Linked DNA regions of Prochlorococcus marinus str. MIT 9312. The protein of the gene in region 1 interacts with the protein of each later gene in a pairwise test. Links are inferred from orthologs where the notes say so. Each region holds a gene or a part of one and is shown in the gene's direction. Other genes may lie near its edges. The genes, in order: ftsZ, rlmN and PMT9312_RS08845.

Region 1 (9,938 bases):
AAAATTATTTAACTTGTAATTTTGAATTAAAGAATCATAAAAAGTTCCTAGCAAAGTGCTAACAAAAACAAAAAAAGAAGAAAAAGAATTTCAAAAGGATTCAACTACTAGAAGTTATTGGATAACCACATTTGGATGCCAAATGAACAAGGCCGATTCTGAAAGAATGGCTGGAACGTTAGAGAAAATGGGATATACCAGAGCAGATGATGAACTAAATGCCGATTTGGTCCTCTACAATACTTGCACTATAAGAGATAATGCGGAACACAAAGTTTATAGTTTCCTAGGAAGACAAGCAAAAAGAAAGCACAAAATACCTAGTTTAAAACTTGTTGTCGCAGGTTGCCTTGCTCAGCAAGAAGGAGAGTCCTTACTTAGGAGAGTGCCAGAACTTGATCTAGTGATGGGTCCTCAACACGTCAATAACCTTGAGAACCTTCTAGGGAAAGTTGATTTAGGTAATCAAGTTGCTGCCACGGAGGAAACCTTCATTTCTGAAGACATAACAAATGCGAGAAGAGAAAGCTCTATTTGTGGTTGGGTTAATATCATTTATGGGTGTAATGAAAGATGTTCATATTGTGTAGTTCCCTCTGTCAGAGGGAAAGAGCAATCAAGATATCCCAATGCTATAAAAAGTGAGATACAAAAATTAGCTGATGATAATTTTAAAGAAATTACTCTTTTGGGGCAGAATATTGATGCTTATGGAAGAGATCTTCCTGGAACTACAAAAGAGGGGAGAAAAGAAAATACTTTAACTGATCTTTTATATTACATTCATGATATTAATGGGATTAGTAGGATTAGGTTTGCTACTAGTCATCCAAGATATTTTTCAAAAAGATTGATTCAAGCTTGTTATGAACTTGATAAAGTCTGTGAACATTTCCATATTCCCTTCCAAAGTGGAAATGATGAAATCTTAAAGCAGATGTCCAGAGGATATAATATTAAAAAGTATAAAAATATAATTGATAATATAAGATCATTAATGCCAGATGCTTCAATTACAGCTGACGCTATAGTTGCTTTCCCAGGAGAAACCGAACAACAATATCAAGATACATTGAAACTTATATCAGATATTGGCTTTGATCAAGTAAATACAGCAGCATACTCCCCAAGGCCAAATACGCCTGCAGCAGTTTGGTCTAATCAACTTTCGGAAGAAGTAAAAAAAACTAGATTACAGGAAATTAATGCTTTGGTAGAGAAAACTGCTAGGAACAGAAATCAAAGATACATTAATAATATTGAAAGCGTTTTAATTGAGGGTTTAAATCCAAAAAATTCCTCGCAAATTATGGGTAGAACCAGGACAAATAGATTAACTTTCGTAAAGATTCCCAAAAACATTCAATTTAATTTTTCACTTGGAGATGAGATAGATGTCAGAATTAATGAAGCAAGACCTTTTTCTTTAACAGGTGAACTTTGCTAAAAATTTTTTCTAAATGATCGAGGAAAAGAAAAAATGTATTGGATTAATATTTGGTGGATATTCCAATGAGCATGATGTATCAATATCCTCTGCTAAGACAGTTTTTAATGCCTTTAATTCAGAAATTAATAAACAACGCTTTAATGTTAAAGCCTTTTACATAAATAAATATGGAGATTGGATTGATAATGATATCTCAGTTAAGATCCTGATTGGTGAAATTGAACACAAAAAAACAAAAAAACAAGAGCTTTTTAATCAAAAAAAAATTAACTTCCTTGACGGAATTGAATTTCAAAATATTGATATTTGGTTTCCACTTCTTCATGGATTTAATGGCGAAGATGGATCAATTCATGGATTACTAAAATTCACAAATAAACCTTTAGTCGGATGTGGGATTCTTGGCTCTGCTCTTGGTATGGATAAAATATTGATGAAGACAATTTTCTCAAATCTAAAAATTCCACAAGTTAATTATTTAGTTATTCAAAACGAAGATTTGAATAATCTAGAAGTAAAAAATAAGTTAATTATTGAGATAATAAAAAAATTAAATTTTCCTGTTTTTGTTAAACCATCTAACTCTGGTTCATCCCTTGGCATTTCTAAAGTAATAAATAAATCAGCATTATTAAAAGCTTTAGAAAAGGCTTGGGAAATAGATGCAAGAATTTTAGTAGAAGAAGGTTTAGAGACAAGAGAGATTGAATGCGGAATAATTGGGAATTCAGAACTCTTAACCTCTGAGATTGGAGAGGTAGAATACGGAAGTGATTGGTATGATTATGATTCAAAATATAACTCAAATAATAAGATAACTATCCCAGCCAAAATAGATTCTAAAATCACTAAACAAATTAAAGAAATTGCTATTCAAAGTTGTAGAACACTAAATATTTTTGGTTTTGCAAGGGTAGATTTCTTTTTAGAAAAATCTTCAAATAAAATTTTTTTAAATGAAATAAATACAATTCCTGGTTTTACAAAAAAAAGTATGTTTCCAATGCTCTGGGAAGCTTCGGGTTTAAATATTGAACAACTTGTGGCTAAACTAGTAGATATATCTCTAGATTTATAATTCAAATCAAATGTTGCATGGACTTCTTTGGTTACCATTACTTTTAATCTTCGTTTTATTAACTGCACTTGGATGGTTAGAGAGAAGAAGGCAAAATCTTTTTAGGAGCTGGGCAAATGGGTCTGAACTTTGTAAGTTAGATAGTTCAGGTGCAGCATTTTTAAAAGATGGGAAATTAAGATGGAGCGCGTTTGAAGCTGGTAAATTTGAAGAAAAAGATTGTTTCACAATCAAGAAACTTGAATTAGTTGAATTAATGGCACTAACTTCTGGAGAAGCTCCTCTAACAATTGAATCTCAAGGAAAGTGTAGGTTGAGACTAGTAGGTGATGGGAAAGAAATGGATGTACCATTTTCAGATGCAGAGCAGGCAAGAAAATGGATGGACCAATTGATGGAAAAAGCTAGATGTGATTTGTGAAAAACCTAAAAAAAATAAACACTAGAAGCTTTTTATTTTTAATTTTATTTTTATTTTCAACAAGTTTTTTGAGCCTAAAAAAATTTAAGAAGGTTAATGTAGACGACATTAGAATTTCTGGCAGTACATTATTCTCAGAGAATGATGTGGTAAGTAATTCATCTTTTACGTTCCCAATACGTTTAATTTTTATTAAAACTAATCTATTAGAAAAAGACTTAAAACAAAATTTATCACTCAAGAACGTTTCAGTAAGTAGACAAATAGTTCCTTTTGGTTTGAAAGTTCATGTTAAAACAAGAACTCCAGTAGCTTACGCTGAAAGGATATTAAATAATGAAGAAAAGATATTAGGCTTTATTGATAAAGATGGGATTTTTATCGATAAACAAAATGCAGACAAAAAAAATTTGAACAAATTAACCATACAAGTTTTTGGTTGGAAAGAAAAATTTAAAAAAATATTATCTGAAATTTTAATTGCTCAAGAAAATTATGAATTTGAAGTGATTAAAATAATTTTTTCACCCAATGGGTTTCTAACTGTTGAGGAAAAAGATTTAAAAACAATATTCTTAGGATTTAAACCAAATTTAATCAACTATCAATTACAAATAATCAATAACTTAAAAAATGAATTTAAGAAAAATAATTTTTCTGAAGAAATAGATAATATTGATCTTACTGATCCAAATAAACCAAAAATAAAAGTGTTCAAACCCTAATATTTGAAAACTAATTTTGAATAATTTTTTTTAATTATTGTAGTGTTAATGAGGGTTTAGCATTCAAAACAGAATATTTGAAAAATAAATATTTTAAGGATTTTCCTCAACAAATTCCTACATATGAGCTCAGTAAGTTCATAATGCACCCAATACTAGTATTAGATTCCTATTAAGAGATGAGCTTCGGTAACAATCCAAACTTTGATCAATCGAGAGAAATCCTTCCAAGCCAAAACGCCAAAATAGAAGTTATTGGTGTTGGAGGTGGTGGAAGTAACGCAGTCAATAGAATGATAAGTAGTGATTTAGAGGGTGTATCTTTTCGAGTACTCAATACCGACGCGCAAGCACTAATACAGTCTTCTGCTGAGCGTAGAGTTCAACTGGGACAAAACCTTACCAGGGGTTTAGGTGCAGGTGGGAATCCAAGTATTGGCCAAAAAGCTGCAGAAGAATCTAAAGATGAGCTTCAACAAACTTTAGAGGGATCAGATCTAGTTTTTATCGCCGCTGGAATGGGTGGGGGAACTGGTACAGGAGCAGCTCCCGTAGTTGCAGAAGTAGCTAAACAAAGTGGTGCTTTAACAGTAGGGATAGTAACCAAACCATTTTCTTTTGAAGGGAAAAGAAGAATGCGTCAAGCAGAAGAGGGAATCGCAAGACTAGCTGAAAACGTAGATACTCTTATAGTCATTCCAAATGACCGTTTAAAAGATGTTATAGCAGGAGCTCCCCTTCAAGAAGCATTTAGGAATGCTGATGATGTTTTACGGATGGGCGTCAAAGGCATCAGTGACATAATTACTTGCCCAGGACTAGTTAATGTTGATTTCGCAGATGTAAGATCGGTTATGACAGAAGCAGGAACCGCTCTTCTCGGAATAGGTATCGGTTCAGGAAGATCAAGAGCACTAGAGGCAGCACAGGCCGCTATGAATAGTCCTTTATTAGAAGCAGCTAGAATTGATGGAGCTAAAGGCTGCATTATAAATATTACCGGTGGCAAAGACATGACTTTAGAAGATATGACCTCCGCATCTGAAATTATCTATGATGTTGTTGATCAAGAGGCAAATATTATTGTTGGTGCAGTTGTTGATGAGGCAATGGAAGGAGAAATACAAGTTACTGTAATTGCTACCGGATTTGAAACAAATCAACCTTTAAAACAACAAAGAATTAAAAACAGATTATCAAATCAACCCTTATATAATATGTCCGACAATAAAGATTCAGGAGCAAGTATTCCTGAGTTTTTGAGATTAAGGCAAAATAAGAAAGATATAGATTAATAGGTAAAATAGAGTGACTCGGTTATCTCGCCTGCCTCAAGCATCCCTTGTGGCTGCTACCTTCCGGTCCTGACCAGGTTTAGGCGTTAAAACCGCGAAAGGCCGAGTCAAAAACATATTAGCAATTCTTGATTAAAAAAGATACATAAATTTATTATGTTACCTTCAGACCTCGTTAAATATAAAGAACAATCTCAAAAAATTATTGCACTTACTGCATGGGACTCTATATCAGGATCTATTGCAGAACAAGCTAATGTTGATCTAGTCTTAGTAGGAGATTCCTTAGCAATGGTCTGTTTAGGATACAAATCTACATTGCCATTAACTTTAGAAAATATAATTTATCATACTAATGCTGTTTCAAGGGGGTTCAAAAAGAAAATTGAAGAACAACCTTTGTTAGTTACCGATATGCCTTTTCTGACTTACCAATGTGGAGAGGATAAAGCTGTTGAGTATGCAGGAAAAATAATTCAAAGCACTTATGCAAAAGCTGTAAAAGTAGAAGGGGCTGAACCAGAAATACAAAAAGTTATTTCTAGATTAATAAGAATGGGAATCCCTGTTATGGGTCATATAGGTCTTACACCACAAAGCTACTTAAATCTAGGATTAAAGAAACAAGGAGAAAGCTTAGAAAGCCAAGAAAAAATAAAGAAAGATGCTTCTATTCTTGAAAAATTAGGGTGTTTTTCAATAGTTCTTGAACATATGCCTGAGTTGCTTGCTAAAGAAATACAAAATAACTTAACAATTCCCACAATAGGCATCGGTGCAGGTAATTTTTGCGATGGGCAAGTAAGAGTTACTGCAGATTTATTAGGCCTTAATGATGATCAACCACCATTTTGCCAACCGATAATTCAAGGGAAGCATTTATTTAAGGATAAATTAAAAGAATGGGTAGACTCTGAAAGACTTAACTAATCACCTACATTTTGTCATAAGTAGAGATTCGCTGAGAAAGCAGTATTTGCAGTAGTTTATAAGGATATTAAGAATCTAACAAGACTTTCATTTAATAACTAAATTTATTTATATTGCTCTATATTTTGTTTATTCCAGCCCTTATTATTATCTTCTATATATATCCAGATATTTATAATACCTAAAACAGCAACCACTAATGCTATAAAGACGAGACTTTTTCTATTTGATGCTTTATTTTTTTTTGTAAATTCTTCCATTAATGGCTCTAACTCTTTTTGGACTTCTGGATCTTTTGATTTCTCCAAAACCCTCAAATTAAAAGCTTTAGGTTCATCTATCCTAATTGCTCTAAAGTCTTCAAAGTCTTTATGATCTAACGCCCATTTTTTCCATTTTGTCCATTCTTCAACTTGAGTTTTTTTCTTTGCCATACCGATTATTCCTCCTTTCAATGCAGTGCCAACATTTATTTCTTTCAAAGAAGCTGAGTCTATATCTACTTCATATCTCTTCAGGAACTCGACTATTACAGCATCAAGACTTGGAACTGGTTTAGGTCTAAATTCTGGTTTCTTTTTTCTATAAATTCAATTTGTTCCTTTGTGTAATCCATCAACTAATTTCTCTATTTCCCATTATTTTAGATCGACTGTCAATCATTTTATATTTTTTAAATTTGCTTCACCTTTTGTCAAAGAAGTTTTCGAAGGAATTTATTTTATTATCTAGAATTCTCTTAGAACTAGTGATGGCAATGGTTTTAGCTATGACAAAGAGGGTATGATTAGTCTTAATTAATCTCATCCCACCACTTAAACATGGAAATAAGAATTTGATTGCTTAGCTCCATCCCTTTAGGTTCACTTAAAAAGAATCTATTCCCCTTTCTAACTAATAGTCCACTTTCAAGAAATCTTTCCCATTCTTCAAGTAATTTACTCAAGTTACTTTCAAATTTTTTATTTTCCCAGTTTTGTTCTTTAAACACCTCATAGATATCTATACCCTCTTTAAGTCTCATTCCCAACATTATTTTCTCATCAAGTTCTTTATAGACAAAATCCTTATTAGTGAGGGATGAATCTAAATTAAGTTCGTATTGCCTAATTACCCATTCTTTATATTCTTTACTAACTCTTGGTCTAGTTAACTTTTCCCCCCAAGGTGAACTAGTGGAACCTTGACCAAAACTCCACCAGCCTGAACCACTCCAATAAACTCTATTATGTCTCGATTGATGCCTCGGAAGACAATAGTTTGAGATTTCATATCTTGAGTACCCTGAGTTTTTTAAAATTACATGTGTTACTTCACTATTTCTAAAAGCCTCTTCATCACTTGGAACTTCTAATTTTCCTAAATTAACTAATTTTTTAAAAACAGTTCCATTTTCAATATTTAAATCGTAAATGGAAATATGAGGTGGTAAAAACGTTATTGCTTTATTTAAGTCATCTTGCCATTCTTTAAATCCACTTAGTGGCAAGTTTTGAATTAAATCTAAGCTCCAGCTTTTTATTAGCCCATTATCAAATACTCTCTTCAACCATAAACAAGATTTTTCAGCATCTTCTCTCAAATGCCTCCTGCCAGAATTTTGAAGGATCTGATTATTAAAACTTTGCACTCCGAGACTAAATCTACTTATCCCAGCATTTATGAATCCATAAAGATCATCTTCATTAAAACTAGCTGGATCAACCTCCATAGTAATTTCAGCACCATAGTCAACTCCATAATTTTCTTTAAAAAGATCAATTAACTCTTTAATTTGTTGGGGATCCAAGATTGATGGTGTGCCGCCACCAACATAAATTGTCGAAAGAGGTGATTTATGCTTAATTGACAATATTTCTTTGGATAAATAGTGCAAATATTCTTTAACAGTTTTACTTCCATAACCATGTAAAGTTTCAACTTTATTTCCTAGTGGAATAACTGCAAAATCACAGTAAAAGCACCTTCTATGGCAAAAAGGAATGTGCACATAAGCACTTCTTGGAAACTTATTCATAATCTAAATACATTTTTAAGCTCCAAAAAAAAGTATTAAGGATCGAAAAAAATAAAATCCTTATTTACTCAATTAATAAATCCTAGTAGATTATAGATATGACAGATATCTTAGTATTAATTTTATTTGTATTGTCTGGCGCTGCTTCAGGATGGCTTGGGGTTGATTTATTGCCCGTAGACATACTCAAACAGGTATCTAATGTAGAGGGTTTTAGAATTGTTTTAGCGATAATAGGTCTTTTTATAGGATTAGCAGCTGGTTTTGTATTCCTTCAACTTAGAAAAACGTTTCTTGATCAAATAAGAACAATGCCTACGGACTTATTAATAAGTAGGTCAGTTGGATTAATTTTAGGATTACTTGTTGCGAATCTCTTACTTGCTCCAATACTATTAATTCCCTTCCCAAGAGAAGTTTTTTTTGCAAAACCCTTAGCAGCTATATTAAGCAACATTTTCTTTGGTGTGCTTGGTTATAAGTTAGCCGATACCCATGGAAGGACATTATTGAGAATATTCAATCCAAATAATACTGATGCATATCTAGTGAATGAAGGAATACTTCCTGCTGCAAGTCCAAAAATTCTAGATACCAGTGTAATTATCGATGGCAGAATCAATGGCCTATTAAGTTGCGGCTTATTGGAAGGTCAAATAATTGTTGCTCAAAGTGTAATTGATGAATTACAAACTCTAGCTGATTCAAGCAGTAACGAAAAAAGGTCAAAAGGCAGAAGAGGTCTTAAATTATTGAAAGAATTAAGGGATTTATATGGGAGAAGACTCGTAATAAACCCAACAAAGTATGAAGGTAATGGGGTAGATGAAAAACTCTTGAAAATTACTGAGGATATGACAGGGACTTTAATTACGGCTGATTATAACCTCTCTCAGATTGCTGAAGTTAAAGAATTAAAAGTTATGAATTTGAGTGATTTGGTTATTGCTTTAAGGCCAGAAGTACAGCCAGGAGAATCACTAAATATAAAAATCGTGAGAGAAGGCAAAGAAAAAATGCAAGGTATTGGATATTTAGATGACGGAACAATGGTTGTTATTGATGAGGCTAAGAATTTTGTGGGAAGCAGATTAGACATTGTCATCACAGGAGCATTACAAACTCCCACTGGAAGAATGGTCTTTGGAAAACTAATAAATAATCCTGAGTCAAACAAATCTTTTAAATCACCAGCGACACAGGGCTAAATATAGCTAGAATCAAATCAATCTTAATTTTGTGATACAAATGACTGTATCTGCTCCTTATTACGGTGAAAACACTGTTATGAGGACCCCGCCCCCTGATCTACCCTCTCTTTTACTGAAAGAGAGAATCGTCTATCTTGGTTTGCCATTATTTTCTGATGATGATGCCAAAAGACAACTAGGAATGGATGTTACAGAGCTAATCATTGCTCAACTTCTATATCTAGAATTTGAGGATCCAGAAAAACCTATCTATTTCTATATAAATTCAACCGGGACAAGTTGGTACACAGGCGACGCAGTTGGTTTCGAAACAGAAGCTTTCGCTATATGCGATACGATAAGCTACATTAAGCCTCCAGTACATACAATCTGTATCGGACAAGCAATGGGGACTGCAGCAGTTATCCTCTCATCTGGTACAAAAGGGCAAAGAGCCGCTCTGCCACATGCCTCTATTGTTTTACATCAGCCTATAAGCGGAGCAAGAGGTCAAGCAACTGATATCCAAATAAGAGCTGAGGAAGTATTGAAAAATAAAAAATCAATGCTGGAGATTTTATCTCGTAATACTGGGAAGACTATCGAAGAACTATCTAAAGACTCAGACAGGATGAGTTATCTCAATCCTCAGGAAGCCTTAGATTATGGAGTTATCGATAGAATACTCACAAGTCAGAAAGATTTACCAAATAAAATTTAACTCTCACAAACAACTACTTTAAAATCATGCCAATAGGAACTCCAAGTGTGCCTTACAGACTTCCAGGAAGTCAATACGAAAGATGGGTTGACATATATACAAGACTAGGTG
Region 2 (10,014 bases), 140 kb from region 1 along the record:
ATCTTATTATCTGACTGCTCTGCAACCTAATTATCAAAAACCTGATTTTGGAGATAATAAATCTACTTTTGCTTCACTAGAGGATGTTATTTTTGCGTTTGAAGATAAAAGACTCAGCTTACATGAATGGGTATGGGTTAGATTTAATGGAGAAGTTGAAGATGAGGACGAAATGAGTAAACCACAAAAAATTGAAGAGCTAGAAGATGGCTCAAGATTAGAAATGTGGAAGTTAAGAAGAGACAGATTTGACTCACAGAATAATTTAATTAGTAGATTTGTTTTGACAACTGTAGGGAGAGTAGTTATGAACTATACCATCATTGATTCTGTATCTAAAACGTAATCTTTAAAACTATTTTTCATTCATCTAAAAATCATGACATCATCTAAACCAAAAAAAACTTCCAGAGTACGTAAAACTACGAAAAACTCAAAAAAGAATATTCCACTTACAATGCCTCCTTTAGCTAAGACTCCTCCATCTTTCAAGAATAAAGTGGTTGATAAGAAAGCATTAAAAAATTTAGTCTCTTGGGCGTATAAAACTCATGGCACTGCTATAACCGCAGCCATGGCTGATAATTTAAAGGACTTAGGCTTTAAATATGCTACTCAAGCTGCAGTGTCCATTTCAGTAGATGACTTAAAAGTTCCTGCAGCTAAACAAGATTTGATAGGACAAGCTGAAGAGCAAATATCTGCTACAGAAGAATGCTATAGACTTGGTGAAATTACAGAAGTTGAGAGACATACAAAAGTTATTGATACATGGACTGAAACTAATGAAAGATTAGTGGACGCTGTTAAGGATAATTTCAATCAAAATGATCCTCTAAATTCCGTTTGGATGATGGCCAATTCAGGAGCAAGGGGTAATATGTCTCAGGTGAGACAACTTGTTGGTATGAGAGGATTGATGGCTAATCCTCAAGGAGAAATCATTGACCTGCCAATAAGAACAAACTTTAGAGAGGGACTGACTGTTACTGAATATGTAATTTCTTCTTATGGAGCAAGGAAAGGCTTAGTAGATACTGCCTTGAGAACTGCAGATTCTGGTTATTTGACTCGAAGATTAGTTGATGTTGCTCAAGATGTAATTGTTAGAGAAGAAGACTGTGGAACAGAAAGATCAATAGTTGTTGAAGCTGAAGATGGTAAATTTGGAGCAAGGCTTCTTGGTAGACTTACCGCTGAGGACATTTTAGATTCTGAAGAAAAATTAATTATTCCTCAAAATACTGCAATTGATCCTGCATTGTCAGGAAAAATTGAGACAGCATCTATTACAAAAGTAAAAATAAGATCGCCATTAACATGTGAAGCGAATAGATCGGTTTGTAGGAGATGTTATGGATGGGCTTTGGCTCATAATCATCTGGTTGACTTGGGTGAGGCAGTAGGAATTATTGCAGCTCAATCTATTGGGGAACCGGGGACTCAATTGACAATGAGAACTTTCCATACTGGAGGGGTATCAACTGCTGAAAGTGGAGTAGTAAGATCAAAGATTTCTGGTAGAGTCGAATTTAGTTCAAAAGCGAAGGTTAGAGGTTATAGGACTCCACATGGCGTAGAAGCTAAACAAGCGGAAGTTGATTTTATATTAAAAATAGTTCCTCAAGGAAATAATTCTAACAAGTCTCAAAAAGTTGAAGTTTCTAGTGGATCACTCTTATTCGTAGATGATGGTGAAGAAATTAGTTCTGATATTACAGTTGCTCAAATTATTGCTGGAGCTGTTAAGAAGAGCGTGGAAAAAGCAACAAAAGATGTTGTTTGTGATTTGGCTGGGCAAGTCAAGTACGACAAGGTTATTCAACCAAAGGAGGTTACAGATAGACAGGGAAATATTACTTTAAAAGCACAAAGGTTGGGCCGCTTATGGGTTTTAGCTGGAGATGTTTATAACTTACCACCTAATGCAAGACCAGTTGTCTCATCTGGAAAGTCTGTAGTTGAAGGAACTGTTTTAGCAGAGGCAAGTCAATCAAGTGAGTTTGGTGGCCAAGTTCGATTAAGAGAATCAGTAGGAGATTCGAGAGAAGTTCAAATTGTTACTACTTCAATGTCTTTAAATAATTTTAAATTAATTGAAGAATCTACACACTCAGGCCAAATTTATAATTTGGAATCTAGTGATGGAACTTTATATCGTTTGAACACTGCTCCTGGTAGTAAAGTTAGTAATGGTCAGGTTATAGCAGATTTAACAGATGAAAGGTTCCGCACAAAAACTGGCGGGCTAGTCAAATACTCACCGGGATTAAGTGTCAAAAAAGCAAGATCATCTAAAAATGGTTTTGAAGTTAGTCAAGGCGGAACGTTGCTTTGGATTCCCCAGGAGACACATGAAATCAACAAGGATATATCCCTTCTAATGACTGAGGATATGAAATGGATTGAAGCAGGAACTGAAGTTGTAAAAGATATTTTTAGTCAAACATCAGGAATTGTTACGGTGACTCAGAAAAATGATATTCTCCGTGAAATAACTGTAAGAAATGGAACTTTTCATGAGTGTGATGATGAAGAAGTTTTGAATAGATTTACAGAAGAAGGCAATTTAGTAAATCCTGGCGAAAAGATTTTGGATGGTATTGATAATAAAGAAATATTATTTGTTCAGAAATTAGAAACATCAAAAGGTAGAGGCTTATTATTAAGAACTGTAGAAGAATTCAATATTCCTGATCAAGCACAATTACCCAATTTATCACATGTTAAGCAGGAAAAAGGACCACATTTAGGCTTAAAAGCTATCCAAAGACTTACCTACAAAGATGGTGAATTGATAAAATCAGTAGACGGAGTTGAATTGCTTAGAACACATTTAAGTATTGAAAGCTTTAATGCTACTCCTCAAATGACTATTGATGTCGAGTCGATGGAAGATGAAAATGATGCTTCAATTAATCGATTAAATTTAGTCATTTTAGAGTCTATTCTTGTTAGAAGAGACACTATGTCTGATTCTAGTCATGGCTCAACACATACAGAATTGCAAGTCAAAAATAATACATTAGTTAAAGCAGGAGATGTAATAGCTACTACTCAAATTCTTTGTAAAGAAAAGGGATTGGTTCAATTACCAAATGTTGTTGAGGATGATCCCATAAGAAGGTTAATCGTAGAAAGAGAAGAAGATAAGATTAAAATTAAGATTAGCAATAAAGCTGTTGTTAAAGTCGGTGATCGTGTAGTTGATGGTGATCCTATTAGTGGTTCTGAAAAAGCTATTTCATGTGGAGAAATTGAAGAAGTTTCTAGCAGTTCAGTGACCTTAAGAATTGGCAGGCCATATATGGTTTCTCCTGATTCAGTTTTACATGTTGAAGACGGAGATTTAGTCCTCAGGGGAGATGGTTTGGCGTTACTCGTTTTTGAAAGGCAGAAAACTGGAGATATTGTTCAAGGATTGCCTCGAATTGAAGAATTATTAGAAGCTAGGAGACCCAGAGATTCTGCTATCTTGTGTAACAAATCTGGAGTTGTTCAGATCAAACAAGGTAATGATGAAGAATCAGTTTCTTTATCGGTGATTGAAAAAGATGATTTAGTAAACGAATATCAACTATTACCAGGGAAAAATATAATGGTCAGTGATGGACAACAAGTTACAGGTGGAGAAGTTTTAACTGACGGACCAATTAATCCGCATGAATTATTAGATTGTTACTTTAGCGATATAAGAGATCAAAAACCTTTAATAGATGCAGCTCGAGAATCTATATCAAAACTACAGAGAAGTTTGGTAAACGAAGTACAAAACGTTTATAAATCACAGGGTGTCGCAATCGATGATAAACATATTGAAGTTATTGTTAGACAGATGACAAGTAAAGTTCGTATAGAAGATGCTGGGGATACTACTCTCTTGCCTGGCGAACTTATAGAGTTGAGGCAAGTGGAAGATACAAATCAAGCAATGGCAATTACAGGAGGAGCGCCAGCAGAATTCACTCCTGTTTTGTTGGGTATCACTAAAGCCTCTCTTAATACAGATAGCTTTATATCAGCAGCATCATTCCAAGAAACTACAAGGGTTCTTACAGAAGCCGCAATTGAAGGTAAATCTGATTGGTTAAGAGGTTTAAAAGAAAATGTTATTATCGGTAGACTAATACCTGCAGGTACTGGGTTTAGCGGATTTGTAGAGGAATTAGCCTCAGAGGCAGGTCCCCATCCCGATATTCTTGCTGAAGAATCAGGTGGATATAGAAGAGCACAGAACTTAAGGCCAGACTATACAGTTGATATGCCACAATCACCTGCTGTAAGCTCTACTGCAATTCTTGACGATCCTAGTGATGAAGATTTGGAGACTACGCGAAACCGACATGGAATCGATCCCTCTTCAAGTAATTTTGCTGCCTTTGCAAGACCTAGTGCTGAAAATCAATTTTCTGAAGATCAATTACCAGATCCTGCTGCATTGGAGGGATTACAAGAGGAGGGGCTTCTGTCTGATGAATAAATACTATCTATTATCATTTTTAGTGACTAGAATAGATTTTTAATTCGGAAGTCATGATTAAGCCAGAGATTGTCCCCAAAAGAAAATTACCCCGTTATGGATTTCATTTTTATAATGAAAGACTTAATGGAAGAGCGGCCATGATTGGATTTATTGCGCTTATTCTTACAGAATTCTTTTTAAAACATGGTTTGCTGTTATGGTGAAAATAGTTTTTAACTAAAGAATTAATAATTTGAAAAATCTTCTTGGAAGTAGCATTAAAGATTTAGAAAATATAGCTTTAGATTATGGCCAGGCTGCTTTTAGAGGTCGCCAAATCTACAGTTGGATATATAACTATAGAAATAAGAATAAAAATATTGATCAAATAGAAGTTTTACCTTTAGATTTCAGAAAAAAGTTAAAGGATGATGGTTTTAAAGTAAGTGAACTTAGTTTTCAAGAAAAAAAGTTGGCCAATGATGGCACTTTAAAGTTGTTACTGTCTACAAATGATAATGAAAGCATTGAGTGTGTCGGCATACCCACTGAAAAAAGGCTAACTGCATGTCTGTCGAGTCAAGTTGGATGTCCTATGGACTGCAAATTTTGCGCAACGGGGAAAGAGGGTTTGAAGAGATCTTTAAAAGCAAGTGAAATCTTAGATCAAATTTTATTTATTGAAAATGAAATGAATAGAAAAGTGACTAATATTGTTTTCATGGGAATGGGCGAGCCATTGTTGAATATTGATGAATTGCTTTTGTCAATAAGATCAATAAATGAGGATTTTCAGATTAGTCAGAGAAAGATAACTGTAAGCACAGTTGCTGTTCCAAAAATGATGAGTAAATTATCAGCAAGGTCTTTTCAAATTTTAGGTAATTGTCAATTTACATTAGCAATTAGCCTACATGCTTCAAATCAGAAAACAAGGGAAACCATAATACCAAGCGCAAAAAACTACGAGATCAAAAATATAATTGAAGACTCTAAGCAATTTGTAAAAGATACTGGTCGGAGGGTAAGTTTTGAATATTTAATGCTAAGTGGGGTTAATGACAAATTAGAACATGCCAACGAATTGAGTAATTTGCTAAGAGGTTTTCAATGCCACGTCAATTTAATACAGTACAACCAAATTGATGAGGTTGAATTTAAACGAGCATCTTTAAAAAATCTTCAATTATTTCAATCTAGACTTTCTAATAATGGTATCACTGTTAGCTTTCGAAAAAGTAGAGGTTTAGATAAAAATGCAGCATGTGGTCAGTTAAGACAAAATGCAAGAAATAAATAATATTATCTAAGAATAATTCTTTAAAAGTATATTAAACAGGTTATTATTGACTTAAATAATTTTGAATCTTTGGGTTTTATTAAGACAAAAATTTTACCTTTCGCTATCGTCGCACTTTTTGGGATTGCTTTCTTTGCAGTTAGTGCAAGAATTTGGTTGCCAGGAGATATGATGTCGCCTGCTCCCATAAATTAATATTTTTAGTTTTTGAAAATGACAAAAAATAAGGATCCTAAAAAAGAAAGTCTAGCTGAAATTGCAGTTGATCCAGATGTTTTAGCGAGAGAATTGGCTTTAGAGATTGAAATAGATCCTTTAGAGCAAATTGATGAAGATGCTTTTTCAAAAGGTTTCAATATAACTCAAGAGTGCAATGAAGCTTTAAAAATGCTTGAAGGTAACAGAGAAGAAAGAATACAGGGGTTAAGAATATTTTGTGAATATAGAGATAAAAGATCTTTTCCCCTTTTGTTACCATTACTTGATCAACCTTGCCCTGTTGAAAGAATGAGTGCGGTATATGCTTTAGGTCGTAATCCATGTCCTAGCGCAGTAAAGAAACTTGTCAGCCTTTTGGAGACTGATGATAATGCTTATGTTAGGAGGGCGACTGCATGGAGCTTAGCTAATTATGATGACCAAATTGTTTTACAGCCATTAATTAGTGCTTTAAAGAACGATGTAGCTGCAGTAAGGTTATGGTCATCTAGTTCTTTAGCTGAAATTGGAAATGTTTCTCTGGAAAACGCTCAATTAGCAGCAGAACAGCTTTTAATAAGTTTAAAGATAGATAATGAATCAGGTGTAAGAAGTAATTGCATTTGGTCATTGTGTAGGTTGTACGAAAAATTAAACAATACATTTCAAGAAAGTTTCGTTGATGAATGTACCAAGATAGCCCTTTTCGATAAAGAGCCATCCGTTATGGAAGAAGCAAAAACTGCCTTGGATTCAATGGGGATGCAAGGTTTTTATAATTAAATTTCTTAATTTATTTTTCGTAGAATGTAGCTCAAAATAAATATATCAGATATTCAATATAAAAATTAAAAATTAATTAACTTGTACCAACTGAAACAAAATTTTTTCGTTATTATATTTAAAGTTAAAACATTCAGTACTTGAATTTAATGCCTCAAAAAACATTGAGATTCAAAATTCATCAAGACGGAAGAGTTGAAGAGACTGTTGAAGGATTTACTGGTAATTCATGTAATGAAGTTACAAAAAATCTTGAAGATGCTCTCGGCAAAGTAACAGTAAAGAATAAAACATCTGATGCTTTCATCTCTCATCAAAATGAAAACTTAAATCAACATAACAAGGAATCTAATGTCACATTTTAGTACGATTAAAACGCAGCTCAAAGAAGCAGAGCCATTAATTAAGGCTTTAAATAACCTCGGTTATAATATTAATCAAGAAGAAAAGTTTGTTAAAGGCTATAGGGGCAAATTTACAGCTGTTGATATAAGTATGAATTTACCTGGAGATACTAAAATTGGATTTAAATGGGACAATAATTCAAATGCATATGAATTAGTTACCGATCTTGATCTATGGAAATTTGAGCTACCAGTAGAAAGATTTATTTCTAAAGTTACTCAAATGTATGCTTACCAAACAATTATTTCCAAAACAAAAGAGGATGGTTATCAAATTGTTGAACAAAAAAACAAAAATGACGGTTCTATTGAATTGGTTTTAACCAAGTGGGATAACTAATGGCAGAGTATGGATTTTACTGATCCATTGGATAACGTTGCAGAGAATATCGAAATTACAGGCTGGGAGGCTGTTTTAGGCGGTCAGTTAGCCGAAAAAGCTGTATGGGTTGATGAGGCTAAGTGTATTGGTTGTAAATATTGTGTACACGTTGCTTCAAACACTTTCATAGTTGATGAATTTCATGGTAGAAGTCGAGCTGTTAGACAAGACGGAGATAGTATTGATCTTATACAAGAAGCAATAGATACATGTCCTGTTGATTGTATTAACTGGGTCAAGTTTGAAGAATTGGAAGATTTAGAGAATAGTCTCGATAGGGATATGTTTCAATCATTTGGAAAACCCCCAAGAATGAATAAGCATTAATTTTAAAAATGGAATATCGTAGATTTGGTCGAACCAATCTGAAGATGCCTATTTTATCTTTGGGTGGTATGAGATTTCAAAAAAGTTGGGATCAATTAGATTTTTCTGAGATTTCATATGAAGAACAAAATAAAGTAGAAAATATATTAAACATGGCAAACAAATATGGCTTACATCATATAGAAACTGCTAAGTATTATGGAACTTCTGAGGTGCAATTAGGAATAGGTTTTCAAAATACTAAAAAAATCCCAAACATTATTCAAACAAAGATTCCTCCAAATAGTGATCCAGAAATTTTTGAGAGAGATGTTATGACAAGTATGGAAAAATTGAAAGTTAAAAGAATTGATTTGCTAGCAATACATGGCATTAATACAGATCAACATTTACATCAGGCTGTTAAAGATGGAGGTTGTATTGACATTTTAAGGAATTTGCAAAAAGAAAATTTAATTGGATCTATTGGATTTTCGTCCCATGGAAAATCTTCACTTATTGAGAAGGCTATATCAACAAACTTATTTGATTATGTAAATTTGCACTGGTATTTCATCAATCAAGAAAATACAAAGGCTATAAATTTAGCAAATAAGTATGATCTTGGGGTTTTCATAATAAGTCCCACGGATAAAGGGGGACATCTTCATACTCCTTCAATAAAAATGTTGGAATTTTGTAAGCCACTTCATCCTATAGTTTTCAATGATCTTTTTTGCTTAAGAAATAAAAACGTCCACACTCTTAGTGTCGGTATTGCAAAAGAGGCAGATTTTGATCTTCATTTAGAAGCTGTCTCGTTGCTATCAGAATCTGAGAAGTATGTTCCAAAGATAATAAAAAGATTAAGACAGGAATCAATTAGTGCTTTAGGCTTAGAGTGGTATCAAAATTGGAATAGAAATTTACCGAGTTGGGAATATACGCCAGGAAATATTAATATTCCCGTTTTGCTTTGGCTTTCAAATTTAATAGATTCGTTGGATATGGAAGGATTTGCAAGGGCTAGATATCAATTGCTAGGTAATGGAAGTCATTGGTTCCCAGGATGTAACGCCAATTTAATAGATGTGGATGTTGCTGAAGGTCAATTATTAAAAGTTTTAGAAGGCCATATAAATCCAAAAAAAGTTATAAATAAATTGAGAACCTTAAAAGAAAAGTTTGGAGATCAAGTTGCTAAAAGATTATCAAAAAAATAATTTCATAATGGATGTTTCTCAGGTTTGCCAATTTTTCGTGGGTAAATTTCAGGACATAAATTTTTAGGTTGAATAAGAATAATATTTCGGGTACCTTTACTTCTTGGTAACAAAATCTTCTTTGTCTCTTTAAATTTTCCTTCTAATATTTCTAAGGTTTTATCCAGATTTTTATTTTCTTCATCAGTCCATTTGCCACAATATAAAACTCCTAACCCTTCTTTTTTTAGCATTGGTAGTATATATTCTGAAACTGTTGATGGATTACTCACCGCTCTAGTGGTAGCTATATTGAAACTATTTCTCATTGACGATTGATGGGCTAAGTTTTCAATACGATCATTGATTATATGAATATTGTTTTTGAAATTGATCTCTTTAATTAAGAGTTTTAGCGCATCTGTTTTCTTTTTTGAAGAATCAATCAGGTATATCTCTGAATTAGGATGAGTTATGGCATAAGCTAAACCAGGGAAGCCACAACCAGATCCAATATCTAAAAACTTTTTATTATCAAAATTAATATTCGGGAAAGTTTTAAATGGCCAAATGCTGTCAAATACTTGAGATATCCAATAATCATCCCCTTTAATTAATCTTGTTAGATTGGTTTTATTGTTTAATTCTGCAATTTTAATTTGTAATTCTTGAAACATAACTATTTCTTCTTTAGTTATGAATTCAGAAATCTCTTTCGGAATGTTTTGTTTTTTCATTTCGTTATAAATATAAATTTTTACCTTGCATTAAATACATTCTATTTAGTAAAAATTTATTAGAATTACAATATTAATAAAAGATTATTTTGAAATCGGAAACTTCCTATTACAAAATTTTAGGTGTAAATGAAAATGCATCAAATCATGAATTAAGAAAGGCATTTTGTAAACTTTCCATTGAGTTGCATCCTGATACAACTTCATTAGAAATAGATGTTGCGAAAAGTAAATTTCAAG
Region 3 (10,031 bases), 280 kb from region 1 along the record:
TATTTGATGCAAATTATAAAATGAAAATAAAAATTTATATTTATATTCTTTTAGCTTGTTATATAGCTTCTTTTTTAAGATTATTTATAAATAATAATTTCATTGTTTCAATCATTGGATCATTACTTTTTGGTTTTTTTATTGACAAAAGATTAAGTTACTCGATAGAAAAAATTATATTAAGCGGTTTTTTTTCGTGCTTTACATCTTTTAGCGGATTTATATATTTTTTGTATAAAGTTTTTAATCAAGGAGACTTGATGAAATTCATAATTTTTTGTAATTTAATTATTATTATAAATTTATTGGTAATGTATTTTGGGTTTTGGATAAGTAGAAAAATTACTTAGATTTCATATAATGGTGTTGTTACTTTGAAAAGGAATTATATTTTATGAATGAAGATAATCTTGAAACTGTTACATCCTTACCTTCAGATTTAAGTACTCGAGAAAATATTACTATTCAACTGGAAGAATTGCTCGTCGCAGGAAATTATGATGAGGCAAAGTTACTTTTAGAACCTTCTCAACCTGTTGATATTGCAGATGCTATTGGAAGTCTTCCATTAATATTGCAGGCATTAGCATTTCGATTACTAAAGAAAAATGAGGCGATTGAGGTTTATGAATATTTAGATCCAATAGTTCAGCAAACTTTATTGGATAGACTTCGTTCGGGAGAAGTTTTAGAAATCGTTGAGAAAATGTCTCCTGATGATAGGGTTCAACTCTTTGACGAATTACCTGCAAAAGTTGTAAGAAAATTTCTGTCTGCTCTAAGTCCTGGTGAAAGGAAAGTAACAGCTGAATTGCTTGGATATGAGCCTGAAACTGCTGGAAGATTAATGACAACTGAATTCATAGATCTTAAAGAGATGCAAACGGCAGCCGAGGCTCTTGCTTTAGTCAGAAAAAGAGCTCCATATACAGAAACAATTTATAGTTTATATGTTACAGACAAGGAAAGACATTTAACTGGTATTCTTTCTTTGAGAGACCTTGTAACTGCTGATCCCTCTAAGCCAATTGGAGATGTTATGACTAAAGATGTAGTTAATATTTCTACTAATACGAATCAAGAAGAGGTGGCAAGAGCAATACAAAGATATGACTTTTTAGCGCTCCCAGTTGTCGATAAAGAAAAAAGACTTGTTGGGATAGTAACTGTTGATGATTTAATTGATGTTATAGAGCAAGAAGCCACAAGAGATATTTATGCAGCGGGGGCAGTTCAACCTGGAGATGAAGATGATTATTTTCAAAGTAGTTTATTTACGATAGCTCGAAGAAGAATTTTGTGGTTGTTGATTTTGGTTTTGGCAAATGGTTTGACGACAAAAGTTATAGCGATGAATGATCAAATATTAAAAGAAATAGTTTTGCTAGCTGCATTTATTCCACTGCTAATAGGTACTGGGGGAAATGTTGGAGCTCAGAGTTCAACAGTTGTCATTAGAGGTTTAAGTACTCAAAAATTGAAGTCTCTTGGTGCAATTAAGGCGGTAGTTAAGGAGGCAATCACAGGCGCTCTATTAGGTGTTTTGATGATGCTAGTTGTATTTCCTTTCGCTTGGTGGCAAGGAGAAGGTCCTTTAATAGCCTCTGCAGTAGGAATAAGTTTAATATCTATAACGACTTTAGCTGCTACAACAGGCGCTATTCTCCCATTGTTGTTTGACAGGATGAGACTGGATCCAGCCTTAATGTCCTCTCCTTTCATAACAACTATCACTGATATTGCAGGTGTATTTATATATCTAAGTACCGCAAAATGGCTATTAAGCCTTTCGTTGATTTAAAATCAACTAGGTATTTATTCTCATTTTTGTAAATTTGTGGATTTTTTTGTTTAACTTTACAATTCTTAATGGTATTGTTTACAAAACAACATTCAATTTTCATGTCTTCTGAAACATTAAGTGAGAATAAATTAGCAACAATATCAAGTTTAAAGGCTAGTAATGATGTTGACCTTGTTAGATCTTATTTAAGAGATATAGGTAGAGTTCCTCTATTATCTCACGAGCAAGAAATTACTCTTGGTAGGCAAGTCCAAGAATATATGCAAGTTGAAAGAGCAGAATTGGAAATTATTGAATTAACAGGAGATAAGCCAAGTATTGAGGAATTATCTAGCAAATTAAATTTATCAATTCCAATAATCAAGAAACGATTGCGAGCTGGACAAAGGGCTAAAGAAAGAATGGTTGCCGCTAATTTAAGGTTGGTAGTAAGTGTTGCAAAAAAATATACTAAAAGAAATATGGAATTATTAGATTTAATCCAGGAGGGAACTATAGGGCTTGTAAGGGGTGTAGAAAAATTTGATCCAGCTAGAGGCTACAAGTTTTCAACATATGCATACTGGTGGATTAGACAAGGCATTACTAGAGCGATAGCTGAAAAAAGTAGGGCAATAAGGCTTCCAATTCACATAACTGAAATGTTGAATAAGTTGAAAAAAGGTCAAAGAGAGTTGAGTCAAGAAATGTCTAGAACTCCAACAGTGAGTGAACTTGCTAAATACGTAGAGCTTCCTGAAGAAGATGTTAAAGATTTGATGTGCAAAGCTGGACAGCCAGTTAGTCTGGAAACAAAAGTTGGCGATGGTGAAGACACTGTCTTATTAGATTTACTAGCAGGCGGCGAGGATTTGCCAGACGAGCAAATAGAGATGGATTGTATGAGAGGCGATCTTCATTCTCTTTTGCATCAATTACCAGACCTGCAATGTAGAGTTTTAAGAATGAGATATGGAATGGATGGTGATGAGCCAATGTCTCTTACAGGTATAGGAAGAGTACTAGGAATAAGTAGGGATAGAGTAAGAAACCTAGAACGAGATGGATTAAGAGGTTTGAGAAGACTTAGTGATAATGTAGAAGCCTATTTTGTTTCCTGAAGAAATTCACATATTAACTTATTGGTTTCTTCAGGTTTTTCATCATGGGGACAATGACCAGCATCTTTAATAATATCTAATCTTTTGATATTCCTGAATTTTTTCTCCCACTCTTTTGCTTCATTTAAGGATTCCCAAGGATCTTTTTCTCCCCAAATCAATTGGATTGGAGTATCAACCTTATCGAACAGGTCTGGAGCAAGATAGTCATCAAATAAGTTAATAAAGCCACGAAATGCTTCTTTAGAGTTTTTCCTTTTAGAGGGTTGATATAGAATTTCAATTAATTCTTCATCGATATTTTTTCCTGAGGGGTAAGCTTTTCTTAGGATTTGTTTTATAACTTTTGGATTAGCAGCTCTCATAAAAAGTGTATTACTAATTATTCTTTGTCTTACTAATGTTTTTAATACGGGCCTAAGTAAATTCATTAAAACATCACTTTTTTTCAAGCGTTTATCATCCATAGTTCTTTGCGCACAATCAATTAAAATGACACCTTTACAATTATCTTTGAGAATTTCAGCAGCTTTCAATGCAATAACACCACCAATTGAGTTCCCTACCAAGTAAACAGGAGATTTTATTACTTCTGAACAAAAGGTCGATATTTGATCACTCCATAAATCAAATGAATATTTAATTGAATTCTCTTTATAAGGTTCGTAATTTAATAAAGCACTAGGCTGACTGCTTTCTCCGAATCCTAGTAAGTCAATTGCGAAGCAGTTAGAAAATTTCCCAAGGAAATCTTGATTATGTCTCCAGTGGTTTTTTGATGCCCCAAATCCATGAACTAATAAAATTTTAATATTTTTTTCAGAAGTAGATTCTTTTGATAAAGACCAAGAAATTTCCCAATTTTTCCACTTCCAAGTTTCAGATTTATTTAAAGACACTATGAAATATGCTTTTAATTAAACTTTAATTCAAAAAAAAATTATTCGTTTTTAATAAATTATTCTTAGTTAAGAAAAAGCTTTCATTTTATGAAAAAGAAAAAGGTCATATGTATTGGAGAGGCTTTAATAGACAGAATCAGAAATAAGTCAAATCAAGGATTTACAGATTTTTTGGGAGGTGCGCCGGCTAATGTTGCTTGTGCATTAAGAAAATTAAAAATAGATTCAACATTTATAGGAAGTTTGGGTAGTGATGATTATGGAAAAAAATTTATTACGCAATTTAGTGAATTGGACGTTAATTTAGATTTCTTGCAATTAGATAATGATTCATCTACTCGCGTGGTTAATGTTGATAGAGATCAATTTGGAGATCGTTTTTTTTCAGGCTTTGAGGAAAGTTCTCATTCATGCTTTGCAGACGAAGTTCTTAGTAAGAAATTAATCGAAAAAGAAATTTTAAATTTGGAGAAATCTTTGCTAGAAACACAATATTTGGTTACAGGAACGATCTTATTATCATCTCCAATATCAGCAGAGACTATTTTTTTTCTTCTTGAACAGGCTAAAAAATTTGAAGTCAAAATAGTTATTGATTTGAATTGGAGAGAGGTCTTTTGGGATCATTCAAGTTTTTCATCAGAAATTAGTAAATCCGCGAAAGTTAAGTTAATCAAGAACTTTTTAAATAATGCAAATGTTTTAAAACTTGCCAAGGAAGAAGCAACTTTGTTTTTTGAGGATGAAAATCCCTTCCGAATATCTCAACAATTGTCTAATAGACCAGATGTAATAATAACTGATGGGAAAAATCCCGTTGCATGGTATATCAATGGATTGCAGGGAATTACCGAAACTCCTACTTCACAAAAAATTGTCGATACTACTGGTGCAGGCGATGCTTTTCTAGCTGGCTTAATTTCAAAATTAATTTCTTCTGGCTATCCTTCAAATGAACTAGAGATAGAAGATTGCATTAAGTTCGCAGGTGTTTGTGGATTATTAACTTGTCTAGGTGAAGGGGCCATCGAGCAACAGCCATATTATGAGAAGGTTAAGAAATTTTTGGGATCTCTTATTTCGTAGTGTCTTCCATGATTTTTTGCGTAACTAATTTCTATTTTCCAGAAATTATCAATAACTGGTTCTATTAATTCTGGCCATTCAATAACTAAAATAGCTTGTCTTTGTATTGCCTCTTCTTCTTCTGAAAAAAAAACTTCTTTTGCTGAAGAAACATTTTCTAACCTGTATAAATCAAGGTGAATTAGTGGAATTTTGCCGGAGTTATAGTGATGCGATAAAGCAAATGTAGGGCTTGTAATGTCCTCAGAGATTGATAAGCCTTTTGCAATCCCTTGAACAAATGAAGTTTTCCCAGCCCCAATTGGACCCTTTAATAAAACAATTGATTGGGGATTTAATTTGTGTGAGAGTTTTTTTCCTAAATTTAAAGTCTCTTTTAAATTCTCAATAAACACAAAATTACACAAGAATCATTTATAGTTTAGTAGAGAAAGTATTTACTAGATATGGTTATCGCAAATTCAGTTAAAAGCTCCACAACTAATTACGTAGTTGCTGATATATCTTTATCAGATTTTGGTCGTAAAGAAATTAAAATTGCCGAAACGGAAATGCCTGGATTAATGGCACTTAGAGATAAATATCAATCTGAAAAGCCACTAAAAGGGGCAAAAATAGCTGGAAGTCTTCATATGACTATTCAGACAGCAGTCTTAATAGAAACTCTTGTTGATCTTGGTGCAGAAGTGAAATGGGCTTCATGCAATATTTTTTCAACTCAAGATCATGCTGCAGCAGCTATTGCAGATCAAGGAATTTCTGTGTATGCAAAAAAAGGTGAGACTCTTGATGAATATTGGCAATATACCCACTGTATCCTTGATTGGGGTGCAGACTCTCCAAATATGATTCTTGATGATGGGGGAGATGCAACTGGCTTATTGATACTTGGTAGTAAAGCAGAAAAAGATTTATCTGTTTTAGATAATCCCGGTAATGAAGAAGAAATTGCTTTATTCAATTCTATCAAGTATAAGTTGGAAACTGATAGTGACTTCTATTCTAGAATTAAGAGTAATATCATTGGTGTCACTGAAGAAACTACAACGGGAGTTGCAAGACTTTATCAACTGCAAAAGCAAAATGCTCTACCTTTCCCTGCTATCAATGTTAATGATTCAGTAACTAAGAGCAAATTTGATAATTTATATGGTTGCCGAGAATCTCTAGTTGACAGCATAAAGCGTGCAACTGACGTGATGATTGCAGGTAAGGTCGCTTTAGTAATGGGTTTTGGAGATGTAGGTAAAGGTTCAGCCCAGTCTCTAAGAGGACTTGGTGCAATTGTAAAAGTTGCTGAAGTTGATCCAATTTGTGCTCTTCAAGCGGCAATGGAAGGTTTTAGCGTTGTTACATTAGACGATGTTGTGGAAGATATAGATATATTTGTTACAGCTACTGGGAACTATCAGGTTATAACAAACAAAAATCTTGTCAAGATGAAAGACGAGGCCATAGTCTGTAATATCGGCCATTTCGATAATGAAATTGATGTGGCTTCATTGAAAGATTATCCATGGGAAAATATTAAGCCGCAGGTTGATCACATAACTTTACCGAGTGGTAATAAAATAATCCTTTTAGCTGAAGGTAGATTAGTTAATTTAGGTTGTGCCACTGGACATCCAAGCTTTGTTATGAGTAATTCGTTTACTAATCAAGTACTAGCTCAAATTGAACTTTTCAATAAGTCAGAAAAATATGCTAAGGAGGTTTATGTTTTACCAAAACATTTAGATGAAATGGTAGCTAGATTACATCTTGATAAAATTGGTGCAAAATTAACAAAATTAACTGAAGAACAGGCTGATTATATTAATGTTTCTGTTGAAGGTCCTTATAAACCAGAGCTTTATAGATACTAAGTTTGAATTTAATTTTTATAAATTTTCTTACTTCAATCCCTGACTATATTAGTTTGGCTGTTGAAAAGAATTCAACAATTGCATACCTAACAATTTGTTTGGCTATGTTTTTAGAAAACATAATACCTCCAATCCCTTCAGAAATAATAATGCCGTTGGGAGGATTTTTTGTTTATCAACAAAAATTAAATTTCTACATTTTAGTTTTTTGGGGGTTATTAGGAACGATTCTAGGATCATTGCCTTGGTATTACTTAGGTAGATTAGTAAATGAAAAAAGACTTTCAATTTTTTTAGATAAAAAAGGAAAATATTTAGGAATTTCTTCTAATGATTTAAATAAAAGTAAAAGGTGGTTTGATAAATACGGGGTTTCTTTAGTTTTTTGGGGCCGATTAGTACCAGGTATAAGAACGTTAATTTCAGTTCCTGCTGGTATAGAACTTATGCCATTAAGAAAATTCTTGATTTGGACTACATTTGGTAGCTTTATATGGGTCGCACTTCTCACTTATGCAGGATATTTATTTGGTGAAAATTATCCAATAATTGAAACTTATTTAGATCAAATCAAATATTTTGTAAAGCCAATTTTAATTTTAATTTTCTTATATTTTTTTATAAAACTACTTATTAGATTTTTAAAAAACAATAGAGCTTAGAAAGGGATTTCGCTGGAGTTACTACTGTTGTTAGAATATTGGTTATTTTCAGATTCTTTTCGGGAGCTTAGTAAGTTTAATCTATCTACCCTAACAACTGGTTTGTATCTATCTTCACCAGTATTTTTATCTTTCCAACTATCAATTTTAAAGCTCCCTGTAATTCCAATTAAAGATCCTTTTTTAACGTAATCTGCTGCTATTTGAGCTTGTTTGCCCCATATTTCTAAATTAAACCAATCTGGTTCTTCATCTCTGCTTCTTCTATTCACTGCAAGAGTGAAATTCGCTACGATACTGCCAGATTCAAAATATCTGACATCTGGTTCTCTTCCAGCTCTGCCAACTAGGTTAATAGTGTTAATTTCCATAATTATTTTTTTTTTAATACTACTCATATTTCTAGGTTCTGCTCAAAGTTTTAAGTGCTATTCATAACTAAAAGACAGAATTCTGAGAGCTTAACAAAAAATAGATATATTATTTATAAAAAGAATTCTTATTGTGATTTTTAACAGATTTAAATTTTCTAGAGATATTGGCATAGATTTGGGAACTGCCAATACACTTATACATGTATCAGGTAAGGGGGTTGTTTTACAAGAGCCTTCTGTGGTAGCTATGGATTTAGAAGAAGGGATTCCATTGGCTGTTGGTAAAGAAGCAAAGTTAATGCTTGGAAGGACCCCTGGCAATATAAGAGCTGTAAGACCACTAAGAGATGGAGTTATCGCAGATTTTGATGCTGCAGAACAAATGATAAAAACATTTATTCAAAAATGTAACGAAGGCAAAGGTATAGTAGCCCCAAGAATCGTGATTGGTATTCCAAGCGGAGTTACCAGTGTTGAGCGAAGAGCAGTAAGAGAAGCTGGATTAGCCGGAGCTAGAGAAGTTCACTTAATTGATGAACCTGTTGCAGCAGCAATAGGAGCATCACTACCAGTGACTGAGCCAATTGGAACTATGATTGTTGATATTGGTGGTGGTACTACTGAGGTTGCAGTATTAAGTTTGGGCGGAACTGTATTAAGTGAATCTGTTCGAATAGCTGGCGACGAAATAAATGAATCAATTGCGCTATATCTTAAAAAAGTTCACAATTTAGTTGTTGGAGAGAGAACTGCAGAAGATATCAAAATCAAAATTGGATCTGCATTTCCAGATGATGATTTTGATAAAACTACTTTAGAAGTGAGAGGTTTACATCTTTTATCTGGTCTACCAAGGTCAGTCACTTTGACATCAGGAGAAATTAGAGAGGCCATGGCGGAAACACTAAGTAAAATAGTGGAAGCTGTCAAAAGAACTTTAGAGCGAACCCCCCCTGAACTTGCTGCAGATATTGTTGACAGGGGGATTATGCTTGCAGGAGGTGGAGCTTTAGTCAGAGGAATTAATGATTTATTGAGCGATGAAACAGGAATTTTTACTCACATAGCAGAAAACCCATTGCTGTGCGTAGTTAATGGTTGTGGAGAGGTTTTGGATGATTTTAAAAAACTGAAAAGAGTTGTCGATACTCCAGACTTTATAAGGAACGCCATAAGAGATTAATATTATGTTAGATATCCGACGAATTTCTACTAGTCGTTGGTGGCATAAAAAGCAAAGTTGGTTTTTCTTCGGAGTTTTTGTATTTTTAGTTTTTGTGAGGATATCAAAGGGATCTTTTTATAAGGATTTTTATTATTTTATTTCAAAGCCGTTTTGGCCTGGTCAATTTCAAAAAGAAGTTATACTAGAGAGTATTGATCAAGAATCTTTAATAAAGTTAAATCTTCTTAAAAAGGACAATTCAAGACTGCGGGAAATCCTATCTCTTCAAGAATCAACTAATAATGATAATATTTCAGCTGCAGTTATTTCTAGAAAAACAGGTAGTTGGTGGAGACAAATAATATTAAATAAAGGTTCAAAAGATGGAGTGGAAATTGGTAGTACTGTTATTGGTCCAGGGGGATTATTAGGAAGAGTAAATAATACTTCTTTATTTACTTCGTCGGTAACTTTAATAACCTCTCCAGAAAGTAAGTTAGGCGTTTGGGTGGATAGAATTCAAATTAATGGATTACTGGTCGGTTTAGGGTCTGATTTTCCTAGCTTAATACTTTTTTCAAAAGATGCTGATATTAAAGTCGGAGATTTTGTATCATCTTCTCCTGCTAGTACGTTATTACCTCCAAATATACCCATTGGTATTGTCCAATCTATAGATGAGACATTTAAAGCAAAAAAAACGGCAAAAATATCACTTTTAGCAAAACCTCACTTAATTGATTGGGTGCAAATTTTAAAAGTCAATATTGAATGAATACATTTTTCAAAAAAAAATCATCAATAATATCATTTATTTTTATCCCAATTATTTTTTTGTGGCATCCAAATTGGCTTGGATTGTTAGGTGTTCAGCCATATTGGCCGTTATTTTGGTTATTACCTTGGTCAATGACTTATGGATCAATCAATGGACTAATATTTGGTTTGTTTTTAGGTCTAATTTTAGATTCTGTAACTTTAGATAGTAGTTTTACTCAAATACCGGGCTTAATTTTATGTGGAATTGTATTTGGGAGAATTAAATTACATAGTAATATTTTGGTGGGACATTT

Evidence for each region.
Region 2: the proteins of ftsZ (region 1) and rlmN interact in binary tests that used the Escherichia coli proteins (3 or more experiments, as listed by UniProt). The link is inferred for Prochlorococcus marinus str. MIT 9312 from one-to-one orthologs.
Region 3: the proteins of ftsZ (region 1) and PMT9312_RS08845 interact in binary tests that used the Escherichia coli proteins (3 or more experiments, as listed by UniProt). The link is inferred for Prochlorococcus marinus str. MIT 9312 from one-to-one orthologs.

What each region holds. Positions count from the first base shown.
Region 1 is NC_007577.1:1,317,714-1,327,651, forward strand. What follows is about bases 3,054-5,911. They hold ftsZ (cell division protein FtsZ), read left to right. Parts: upstream 3,054-3,853; coding sequence 3,854-4,969; downstream 4,970-5,911. Other genes in these bases: PMT9312_RS07255 (cell division protein FtsQ/DivIB), read left to right, coding at 3,054-3,674; panB (3-methyl-2-oxobutanoate hydroxymethyltransferase), read left to right, coding at 5,126-5,899. Also shown: tRNA (N6-isopentenyl adenosine(37)-C2)-methylthiotransferase MiaB, read left to right, coding at 56-1,447; PMT9312_RS07245 (D-alanine--D-alanine ligase family protein), read left to right, coding at 1,461-2,528; PMT9312_RS07250 (hypothetical protein), read left to right, coding at 2,539-2,949; more of PMT9312_RS07255, read left to right, coding at 2,946-3,053; PMT9312_RS07270 (hypothetical protein), read right to left, coding at 6,004-6,381; radical SAM family heme chaperone HemW, read right to left, coding at 6,693-7,916; PMT9312_RS07280 (PIN/TRAM domain-containing protein), read left to right, coding at 8,015-9,124; PMT9312_RS07285 (ATP-dependent Clp protease proteolytic subunit), read left to right, coding at 9,165-9,827; PMT9312_RS07290 (ATP-dependent Clp protease proteolytic subunit), read left to right, coding at 9,854-9,938. UniProt on the Escherichia coli protein: Essential cell division protein that forms a contractile ring structure (Z ring) at the future cell division site. The regulation of the ring assembly controls the timing and the location of cell division.
Region 2 is NC_007577.1:1,460,531-1,470,544, reverse strand. The notes cover bases 3,805-6,738. They hold rlmN (23S rRNA (adenine(2503)-C(2))-methyltransferase RlmN), read left to right. Parts: upstream 3,805-4,715; coding sequence 4,716-5,762; downstream 5,763-6,738. Other genes in these bases: PMT9312_RS08105 (HEAT repeat domain-containing protein), read left to right, coding at 5,976-6,738; PMT9312_RS10095 (hypothetical protein), read left to right, coding at 5,832-5,957; PMT9312_RS08115 (high light inducible protein), read left to right, coding at 4,534-4,686; PMT9312_RS08120 (DNA-directed RNA polymerase subunit beta'), read left to right, coding at 3,805-4,480. Also shown: PMT9312_RS08125 (DNA-directed RNA polymerase subunit gamma), read left to right, coding at 1-346; more of PMT9312_RS08120, read left to right, coding at 380-3,804; more of PMT9312_RS08105, read left to right, coding at 6,739-6,743; PMT9312_RS08100 (DUF2997 domain-containing protein), read left to right, coding at 6,893-7,108; PMT9312_RS08095 (DUF1257 domain-containing protein), read left to right, coding at 7,095-7,487; PMT9312_RS08090 (ferredoxin), read left to right, coding at 7,497-7,856; PMT9312_RS08085 (aldo/keto reductase), read left to right, coding at 7,865-9,058; 16S rRNA (guanine(527)-N(7))-methyltransferase RsmG, read right to left, coding at 9,061-9,774; PMT9312_RS08075 (J domain-containing protein), read left to right, coding at 9,864-10,014.
Region 3 is NC_007577.1:1,601,949-1,611,979, reverse strand. What follows is about bases 6,999-9,949. They hold PMT9312_RS08845 (rod shape-determining protein), read left to right. Parts: upstream 6,999-7,923; coding sequence 7,924-8,976; downstream 8,977-9,949. Other genes in these bases: PMT9312_RS08835 (hypothetical protein), read left to right, coding at 9,730-9,949; mreC (rod shape-determining protein MreC), read left to right, coding at 8,981-9,733; PMT9312_RS08850 (single-stranded DNA-binding protein), read right to left, coding at 7,416-7,790; PMT9312_RS08855 (DedA family protein), read left to right, coding at 6,999-7,419. In the rest of the region: PMT9312_RS08895 (FluC/FEX family fluoride channel), read left to right, coding at 1-24; PMT9312_RS08890 (CrcB family protein), read left to right, coding at 1-350; mgtE (magnesium transporter), read left to right, coding at 395-1,801; PMT9312_RS08880 (RpoD/SigA family RNA polymerase sigma factor), read left to right, coding at 1,903-2,904; PMT9312_RS08875 (alpha/beta fold hydrolase), read right to left, coding at 2,889-3,803; PMT9312_RS08870 (carbohydrate kinase family protein), read left to right, coding at 3,894-4,892; tRNA (adenosine(37)-N6)-threonylcarbamoyltransferase complex ATPase subunit type 1 TsaE, read right to left, coding at 4,850-5,287; ahcY (adenosylhomocysteinase), read left to right, coding at 5,339-6,757; more of PMT9312_RS08855, read left to right, coding at 6,760-6,998; more of PMT9312_RS08835, read left to right, coding at 9,950-10,031. UniProt on the Escherichia coli protein: Forms membrane-associated dynamic filaments that are essential for cell shape determination. Acts by regulating cell wall synthesis and cell elongation, and thus cell shape.